Regions from separate parts of the Brachybacterium fresconis genome, predicted to be linked through region 3. Evidence: predicted binding sites of a transcription regulator. Region 3 holds the regulator's gene; each other region holds the start of a gene.
The links. Region 3 encodes LexA, which represses DNA repair genes until DNA is damaged. Its sites were predicted from a motif close to TCGAACANNTGTTCGA; they were not measured.

Region 1 (3,276 bases), 3.5 Mb from region 3:
GACGGGGTCGAGAAGCCCTCGGGTTTTCATGTCGTGGTGCGTCCAACACAATCGATGAAGATTCTCGAGAGCGGTCTGCCCGCCCTTCTCGGGATTCCTGTGATCGTATTCCTCGATATGGTCCGCTTCGCCGATCGTGCACACATTGTTGGTGCAGCCGGGCACGGCGCAGACCGGGTCGAGCAGGCGGAGATGCTCGGCCATCGCGGTGGTCGGAGAGTACGTCGTCGGCGGCAGCGGAAGGTAGGCACCGTCGGAGGGATCGGTGAGGATCCGGTACCAGGTGGGCTCGTCGGCCGCGAGGTGGCGGGCCATCCGTGCGGGCAGCGGGATGGTGCCGTCGATGGTGCCGGGGGCGTCGGACTCCCCCAGCAGGGTCATGGCCGGGACGATCACCTGCAGGCGGAAGCGGCTCTGGGGCACCTGGACGCCCGAGGTCTCGAGCATGGTGCGGGTGAGGATCGCGTAGCGCAGGGCTGCCAGCGGCATGCGGTATGCCGTGCGGGCGACCTCGCCGTCGATGTCGAAGGGCGCGGGGCGCCCCTCCTTCGCGGCATGGCGCTGCTCGTTCTGGACGGCGCGCGCTGCCAGGTCGAGGCGGCGCGAGAGGTCGAGCATCTCGTGAATGGGTCCGGTGACGAGCAGGCAGGCGGTGCCGTCGTGATCAGGATTGATCTCGAGGGAGACGTCCCGCTGCTCGGGCGGCGTCTCACGGACCGCCGCCATCCCGAACCAGGCGATGAGCTTGCCCAGCTCCCGCGAGAACCGATCCGCGGTGATGTTCTCCAGGTCCCACTCGGCGACCCTGTCGTCGACCTGCTGGCACTGGTCGGAGGTGAGCCGACGAGTCCGTCGCAGCAGCTGCTCGAACCATGAGACCGGGAGGTGGCCTGCCTCGAGGCGGGCGAGCGTGTGGGGCAGGTCGACGACGGCGGTGGCGGCATCGCGCAGCAGCGTGCGCGCCCGATCCAGCGTGATCCGGCGCGCGTCGGCGACGAGGATCGCGTTCATGTCGCCCTCTTCGCTGGTGTCGTCCCAGAGCATGGCGAGCTTCCGCAGGCGACCGGCGTAGGCCAGGGCCTCCTCGTGATGGGTGGCGAACAGCTCTCGGGCGAGCTGCTCCTCGACGCATCCGGGTTCGACGTGCGAGTGGGCGGCGAAGGTGTCCGGATCCAGCGGCGTGTGGGCGCGGACCGGCGTGCGCGGGGGCCCGGCCGTGCGGGGAGCCTTCGCCGACGCGGCAGCGTGCGCGGTGTCGGTCGCGGCTGACTCAGCGGAGTCTGTCGAGTCGGCTGCGTGCGCCGAGTCGGCCGACATTCCCGTCGTCGTCGATGTTTTCGCGGCCATCCCGCACCCCCTCTGCTGCCCGAGTCGTTCCCTCTATTTTAGAAGCTCCGTTCGACGAATACCAGTGGTTTCGTGAACCCGTCCTAAATTGTGGATAACCACCCCGTGTGGAGGAAGGTTCGCGATGTGCCCACGCACGACGGCGGCCCGGCGTCGGGGTCTCCCCCGCCACCGGGCCGCCGCCCCGTTCACCGCGTCCGGGTGTCCCGGCCGCGCGTCCGCTCAGATCAGCTCGATCCGAGCCTCCTTGTCGTTGAGCACGATCACCGGTGTGACCGTCTCGTACCCCGCCACGCGGATCGCCGAGAGGTCTGCGCGCAGCAGCGGCGTGCCGGCGGTGACGTGCTCCCCGGTCTCCACGAGGGTCGTGAAGCCCTCGCCCTGCAGCTTCACCGTGTCGAGGCCGACGTGGACGAGCACCTCGGTGCCGTCGTCGAGGGTGAGCGCCACCGCGTGGCCGGTCGGGAACACGTGGGTGATGGTCCCGGCGGCGGGGGCGACGACCTCGCCCGAGGTCGGCTCGATCGCGACGCCCGGACCCATGATGCCCCCGGCGAAGGTCGGATCCGGCACCTCGGACAGCGGCACGACGGTGCCGGCCACGGGCTGGCGCAGGCGGACCAGGGAGCTCGTGCGCACCGCGGTGGCGGTGCTTCCGTCCGCTCCCCCGGTCGCGTCCGCGACGGCGCCCGGCTCCCCGGACTCGACCGGCTCCCTCTTCCCGGTCACGATGTCCTCCATGGCGTCCTTCACGAACTGGACGCTGGTGCCGTAGACGACCTGGACGGACTGTCCGCCCGGCTTCATGGTGCCAGCGGCTCCGGCGCGCTTGAGGGCGGCCTCGTCGACCGCCGTGGTGTCGGCGACCTCCATGCGCAGACGGGTCGCGCAGTTCTCGAGGTCGATGATGTTCTCCCGGCCGCCGAGTGCGGCGAGGAAGGCGGTGGCGGTCACGAGGTACTTGTCCGCGCCGGGGGCGACGGCGTCATCCTCGTCCACGAGGTCCTCGTCATCCTCCCGACCAGGGGTCTTCAGGTCGAAACGGCGGATGATGAAACGGAAGACGAGGAAGTAGACGACGAACCAGAACACGCCCATCAGCGGGATCGCCCAGGGGTTCTGCGCCATCGGGTTCACCCAGCCCAGCACCAGGTCGATGAAGCCGCCGGAGAATCCGAAGCCCATCCGCACCGGCAGCGCGGCGCTGACGCCCATGGAGATTCCCATGAACAGCGCGTGGACCACGTACAGGCCCGGAGCCAGGAACATGAAGGAGAACTCCAGCGGCTCGGTGACACCCACGAAGAACGAGGCGATGGCGCTGGAGAGCAGCACGCCGCCGGCGACCTTGCGACGGGCCGTCTTCGCCGTCACGTACATCGCCAGCGCCGCACCGGGCAGGCCGAGCATCATGATGGGGAAGAATCCGGTCATGTACTGGCCGGTCACGCCGTGGGTGCCTGTGGCGTCGAGGAAGTTGCCGAGGTCGTTGATCCCGGCGACGTCGTACCAGAACACGGAGTTCAGGGCGTGGTGGAGGCCCAGCGGGATCAGCAGACGGTTGAAGAAGCCGTAGATGCCCACGCCGACGGGGCCGAGGGTGAGGATGAACTCGCCGAAGCCGACCAGACCCGAGTACACCAGGGGCCAGACGAAGAACAGCACGAGGGCGACGACGAGCGAGATCCCGGCGGTGATGATCGCGACCGAGCGCTTGCCGGAGAAGAAGGACAGGGCGTCCGGCAGCTTCGTGTCCTTGAAGTGGTCGTACACCCAGGCGCCGATGAGGCCGCAGATGATGCCGACGAACACGTTCTCGAGGTTGTCGAAGGCCGGGTTGACCGCATCCTCCCCGATGCCCCGGAAAAGCGCGACGTTCTCCGGTTTCAGCAGCGTCGTCACCATGAGCCAGGAGACGAGGCCCGCGAG
Region 2 (3,276 bases), 240 kb from region 3:
TCCTGGCGACTCGAAAGAAGTCCTCCATGCGGAGGCCACTGACTACACGGCTATTGCGGGGGTCACCTGGGTTGACGGGAGTTGGGTGATCGGCGGCATGTCGTTTGGGGAGGCAGGGAGTGAGTGATAGGTGTTTGTTCCGTAAGCTTCGAGGGGTCTACTCCTGGCTATTACTGGGCATTTCATTCCTGATGGTTGTGACTGTTGCTCCGATAGCGAATGCGGAAACGGTGAATATTCAGCCCTTCCCGGCTTTGGGGGGCGCGGATAATGGATCGGGTGGAGATGGAGGTGTTTCATCTATTATTGATGACGGCGCGCTAGGCGTTGGGCGCTCGCTGGCTGAGAGTGATTTGAGATACGGGCAAGCTGGAAGTGGTGGCGAGCCTTCAAGTTCGTCGAATGGTGTAACGCCGGACGTTTATGTCACCTCTCGTGCGCTCGGCACCAACAGCAAATACACCTGCGAGGACCTTCCGGATGACGGTGACGCGTCAGTTGGCACGGTCTGCAATCTCGCCAATATGGGGTGCGGGCTCATGGATACCGTCGCCGCTGACGGTGAGGGATACCTGACTTCAGAGCGGGTCAGGGTGGACACGCAGGCCGATTCTGAGGAGCTGCTCGGGTTCGACTGCACAGCCCGCGGCGGCGGTGGGGCACCAGCTGAAGGGTCGTCGGAGCCCGTCGTCATCACTATCACGCGGAGCGACTTCGAGTCGATGGAAGTCGAGCCACTTGTCGCGAGTGCAGGTCCGGAAGATGGCTGGTTGCCGGTCAACATGGTCAACGTGCTCTACGCGGAGTCCCAGTCGCAGACTCTGGCGACCGAGGTCCTCGGCGTGCCGGTGTCCGTGCGTGCGGTCCCGGTGTCCTACCACTGGGATCTCGGCGACGGGAACACGATCACGACGACGGATGCGGGGGAGCCGTATCCGTCGGAGGCCGTCTCGGGAACCTACCGGTACGAGGGGTGGTACGACGTCACGTTGACGACGACGTTCAGCGGTCAGTTCTCCGTGGCCGGCGGCCCGTGGCAGGACATCGACGGCACGATCGAGGTCGCGTCGGACCCGATTCCGGTCTACTCGAAGTCGCTGGAATCCCGACTGGTCGACGGTGATGTGCCGGTGGACGAGAACGAGGACCCGTGGGTTCCGGAGCGCACGGCGGAGACAGAGGGCCCGCAGGACCCTGAGGCGACACATCGCGAGACCTGAGCAGCGTTGCGGGCTGCGCGTCTCATGAGCGCCCATCGTCGACGCGGCGATGGGCGCTCTGCGTTGTCTGCCCGTGGCCGCGCGACGATCGAGATCGGCGCTTTGCGTGCCATCGCGGTTGCGCCCCTTCGACCGAGGTTCCGACGGCGCGGACATCGATTCGTCTTTCCTCCACACAGCACCCTTGTCCACATCTGGGCATCGAACATTGCCGAGCTCCTGCCTGCGGGCGACGCTGGAAGCGCAGGAACGAACAAGGGTTCGACGGGACGGGGCGATAGCTCCGAGAACGGGAGAGGAGGCGACCATGGCAACCTCAGTGCAGGAGTGGAACGCGTCCCTGGCTGCGCTCCTCGAGCGGGCTCCCCGAGCCGACGACCTGAAGAGGGTCTCCGATCCGGATCTGATCGACACCATCAGCTCGCTCGAACGGGCGAAGGGCACGATCAGCGCAGCCCAGGCCCATGCCGAGATCGCGTTCCGGGACTCGCAGGTCGATCTGCAGCGACGCCAGGACGTCCCCCGTGCACTACGCGGTCGTGGGGTTGCCGACCAGATAGCGATGGCTCGTCGCATCACCCCCACGCAGGCCTCCGGTCAGGTGGCTCTGCATCGCGTTCTGATCGAGACTCTGCCGCGCACCACGAGTCTGCTCGAGCGCGGCGAGATCAGCGAATGGGCCGCACAGGAGGTCGCCAAGAACGTGTTCGTGCTCGACGATGACAAGCGGGCACAGATCGATGCCGAGCTGGAGCCTCGACTGCCGACGCTCACCGCGACGCGCACCGGGAACGTCACTCGTGCCCGCGCTCAGGAGCTTGACCCCGCGGCGGCCGTGGCTCGGGCGAAGAGGGCCGTGGCCGATCGGAGGACGTCGCTCCGGCCCGCTCCCGATGGCATGTCGATCCTCCGCTCTGTGCTGCCGACGAAGGACGGCGTCGCCGCATACAAGACGCTCACCCAGGTGGCGAAATCCGCGAAGAGCTCGGGCGATGAGCGGAGCAAGGGGCAGATCATGGCCGATACGCTCGTCGAGCGCGTCACCGGTGCGAAGACCGTCGATGAGATTCCGGTCGAGGTCAACCTGCTGATGACGGATACGACGCTGCTGAACGACGACGACCGGGCGGCGTGGATGGACGGGCACCCGATCCCGGGCCGCCTCGCCCGAGACATCGCCTTGGGTGTCGCCTCGAGCCCCGCAGGCATTCGCAGGTCGCCGGACCCGGATGAGACCGAGTTGAGCGGGGTCGACGACGGTCAGGCCGGAGCAGCCCCGGAGCACGCCGTGCAGGACGAGCTTGCGCACGGACCGGACGCGACGGAGGATCCGGAACGAGCCCCATGCGAACCAGAGCGACGGGCCGGGCCGACCGGGCCCTCGCCGAACGACCTGACGAACGCCGCCCGCTGGATCCGACGCCTGTACACCGATCCCCGCACCGGGGAGCTGGTCGCCGCCGATCCGCGCAGGAGGCTGTTCCGCGGGGAGGTCCGCCGCTTCATCCTGCAGCGGGACCAGCGCTGCCGCACGCCCTGGTGCGATGCGGCCATCCACGACATCGATCACGCGACCCGTTACGCAGACGGCGGCGCAACGACCGCCGACAACGGCATCGGGCACTGCCAGCGCTTCAACCTGGTCAAGGAGATCCCCGGCTGGACGACCACCCAGCAGCCCGGGGCCGACGGCGAACCGAGCACCTTGACGATCACCACGCCGACGGGACACCGATACACCTCGTCCGCCCCCGCGCTTCAGCCGCCCGTCGACTCCGCACCGGCCGACGGGCCGCCCGCCGACCCGCTGCCGACGGTCCCGCCGCCCGATGATGGGGACCCTGGCGACGCGTACCCCCGTGCGGGGTGACGCGACGGGCACCGGCGGCACGCCCGCTGCACGGAGCGCGTCGGCGAGGGGATGCTTCCGAGACCGGTGACAGAATGGACCGATGGAGCCGATGAAGACCCCGCACCCCAGCAGCGTCGCCGACACGACCGCCGACAGGAACGCCCCGGCTGCCGCCGAGGGCGCCACCCCGCAGACCGCCCCCAG
Region 3 (3,276 bases):
GCACAGCCGGGAGCTCGCTCGCGAGGTCGACATCGTGGTGACCAATCACGCTCTGCTGGCGATCGACTCCTTCGACAACCACGGCATCATCCCCGACCACGACGTCGTCGTCTTCGACGAGGCGCATGACCTCACCGGCCGGGTCACCGGCGCCGTCACCGAGGTCCTCAGCCCCGGCATGCTGCGGGGCACCGTGCGGGAGCTGCGCGGCCTGGGGGTCGCGGCGACGGCTCTCGACGACGCCGCCGAGGAGCTGCGGGAGGCCCTCGAGCTGGCGCCGGACGGCCGGGTGCTCGGTGACCTGCCCGACCGTCTGGCCGATGCCGTCCAGCAGCTGCGCGTCGAGGCGCGGACCGCCCACTCCGATGCGAAGGACGCCGGCGAGGACGGCTCCGCGTCCACGGCCGGGACCCGCAAGACGGTCCGGGCGAACCTGCAGGAGATCATCGACGTCTGCGAGCGGCTCGGCGCGCCGGGGGAGGACGACGTGGTCTCCGTCTCCCGCTCCCAGGCCACCGGTCGCTCCAGCATCCAGGTGGCGCCCCTCAGCGTCGCCGCCGCCATGCGCGGCGCGATCCTCGAGGACCGCACCGCCGTGCTCACCTCGGCGACGCTCGCCCTCGCCGGCCGTTTCGAACCCGCTGCCGGCGAGGTGGGCCTGGGCCGGGCCGGTCGCACCGAGGTGGACGAGCTGCCGCCGGGGGAGGACAGCGGAGCCTGGGCCGGCCTCGACGTGGGCAGCCCCTTCGCCTATCGGAGCCAGGGGATCCTCTACACCGCCCGCCACCTGCCGCAGCCCGGACGGGAGGGACCATCGCCGGCGATGCTCGACCACCTGACCGATCTGGTGGAGGCATCCCGCGGGGGCGCGCTGTGCCTGTTCTCCTCGCGCCGCGGCGCGGAACTGGCGGCCGAGCACGTGCGCGCCCGACTCGACCTCACGATCGAGGTGCAGGGGGAGGACTCGATGGCGAACCTGGTGCGGAACTTCCGCGAGGACGAGGACGCCTCCCTGTTCGGCACCCTCACTCTGTGGCAGGGGGTGGACGTCTCGGGCCGGTCGCTGCGTCTGGTCACCATCGACCGGATCCCGTTCCCGCGACCCGACGACCCGCTGACCTCCGCCCGCCAGGAGCGGATCGCCCGGCACGGCGGCAACGGGTTCATGTCCGTCTCCGCCCAGCACGCCGCGCTGCTGCTGGCCCAGGGCGCGGGGCGCCTGATCCGCTCGCAGGAGGACCGGGGCATGGTGGCCGTGCTGGATCCGCGCCTGGCCACCGCGCGCTACGGAGGCTTCCTGCGCGAGGCGGTGCCGCCGTTGTGGCCGACGGCCGATCCCGAGGTCGCGCTCGGCGCTCTGCGCCGTCTCGCCGATTCCTGAGACCGCCGCGGCGGCGGGCCCGAGGGCCGGTCGCAGCGGCCGGGGCGCTCAGACCGCGCGCAGCACCGCGACGACCTTGCCGAGGATCTCGGCGTGGTCGCCCAGGATCGGGGCGAAGGCTGGGTTGTGCGGCATGAGCCAGACGTGGTCGTCGCGCTGCACGAACGTCTTCACGGTGGCCTCTCCGTCGATCATGGCGGCGACGATCTCACCCTTCTCGGCCGAGCGCTGAGAGCGCACCACCACCCAGTCGCCGTCGCAGATGGCGGCGTCGATCATGGAATCGCCGACGACCTGCAGCAGGAAGAGGTTCCCGTCGCCGACCAGGCGCGAGGGGAGGGTGAAGACGTCCTCGACCTGCTCCTCGGCCGTGATCGGCACCCCGGCTGCGATCCGGCCGACCAGCGGCACCGTGACCGACTCGGGGGATATGTCCGGGATCGGCACGGGGGCCGGGGCACCGTCCTCCTCGGGCATCACGACCTCCATCGCCCGCGGGCGCTTCGGATCCCGTCGCAGGAAGCCCTTGCGCTCGAGCGCCTGGAGCTGATGGGACACCGACGAGGAGGACGTCAGGCCGACGGCGTCGCCGATCTCCCGCATCGTGGGCGGGTACCCGTGGGCGGAGACCGCGTCGTTGATGGTCTCCAGGACGAGGCGCTGGCGACGGGTGAGGCCGGCCGTCGCGGGATCCGCCGGGGCGTCGCCGCGGGACCGGATCGGCGGGGGGGTGCTCGGCGTCATCGTGCGGCCTCCTGGCTTCGTCTGTCGGACCCTCGCGGTTCCGTTGTCCTGTCACCCAGCCTAGGGCGGCGCGCACCGGATGCCAAACAGGTGTTCGAGATTCCTCTTGCGTGTCGCGCCGCTCCCCGGCTACAGTCGCACAAAGATTCGATCGAACAGGAGTTCGGATATGACGACGCAGACCGCGACGGTCCTTCCCTTCCGGCAGCATCGCGACCAGCACGACGCGCAGGCCTCTCGAGCGGATGTTCGACTCGAGCCCACCCGGCGCGGTCGCGCGCTGCTGACGCTGGCAGCCTTCGTGCTCGGGCTCCTCGTCGCCGGCGCCCTGCTGCTGGTGTTCGACGTGCCCTCCGCCGTGGCGGGCCCTGAGCCGGAGCCTCCGACGACCATCACGGTCGAGGCCGGGGACACCCTGTGGGGCTACGCCGAGCAGTACGCTCCGGCACCGATGAGCGAGCGGGAGTACATCGCCGAGGTGCGCACGCTCAACCAGTTGGCCACCGGGCGCGTCACCGCCGGTCAGCAGATCGAGCTGCCGTCGCCGGGATCCCTCGAGCGCTGAGCGGGCGACGTGCCGGTATCCTGACCGGATGCACTGCCCGTTCTGCCGCCATCCTGACTCCCGGGTCGTGGATTCGCGCACGTCCGACGACGGCGCGACCATCCGGCGCCGTCGTCAGTGCCCGAACTGTTCGCGGCGCTTCTCGACTTCCGAGACGGCCTCCCTGTCCGTGCTCAAGCGCTCCGGCGTCAGTGAACCGTTCAGCCGGGCGAAGGTGATCTCCGGCGTGCGCAAGGCCTGCCAGGGTCGCCCGGTCAGCGACGACCAGCTGGCGATGCTCGCCCAGCGGGTCGAGGAGACGATCCGCTCCAGCGGCCAGGCGGAGATCGACGCGCACCAGGTCGGCCTGTCGATCCTGCAGCCGCTGCAGGAGCTCGACCTGGTCGCCTACCTCCGGTTCGCGAGCGTGTACCAGGACTTCGACACGCTCGAGGACTTCGAGAGCGAGATCGCCCGGCTGCGCGCCGAGGCGGCCTCCGCGTCGGTCTGAGAGACGGGTCGATCCCGACGGAGCGTGGGGGTTTCCAGATTTCTGCGCCGATCGGTTCGAAGCAGCCGTCGGCTGTGCATAAGATGTCCCCCGTGC

Region 1: a site for LexA is predicted at 1,387-1,402, ahead of JOF44_RS02985 (HNH endonuclease signature motif containing protein). Genes of this name have one in related genera too.
Region 2: a site for LexA is predicted at 1,470-1,485, ahead of JOF44_RS17535 (HNH endonuclease signature motif containing protein). Genes of this name have one in related genera too.

The regions. Positions count from the first base shown of each region.
Region 1 is NZ_JAGIOC010000001.1:664,754-668,029, forward strand. Features, by position in the region: gene JOF44_RS02985 (HNH endonuclease signature motif containing protein) at 1-1,347, opposite strand, end outside; gene nagE (N-acetylglucosamine-specific PTS transporter subunit IIBC) at 1,570-3,276, opposite strand, start outside.
Region 2 is NZ_JAGIOC010000001.1:3,959,675-3,962,950, forward strand. Features, by position in the region: gene JOF44_RS17525 (DUF6318 family protein) at 1-127, shown strand, start outside; gene JOF44_RS17530 (PKD domain-containing protein) at 540-1,220, shown strand; gene JOF44_RS17535 (HNH endonuclease signature motif containing protein) at 1,528-3,090, shown strand; gene JOF44_RS17540 (sulfatase family protein) at 3,173-3,276, shown strand, end outside.
Region 3 is NZ_JAGIOC010000001.1:4,194,800-4,198,075, forward strand. Features, by position in the region: gene JOF44_RS18605 (ATP-dependent DNA helicase) at 1-1,381, shown strand, start outside; gene lexA (transcriptional repressor LexA) at 1,430-2,125, opposite strand; gene JOF44_RS18615 (peptidoglycan-binding protein LysM) at 2,295-2,690, shown strand; gene nrdR (transcriptional regulator NrdR) at 2,719-3,180, shown strand.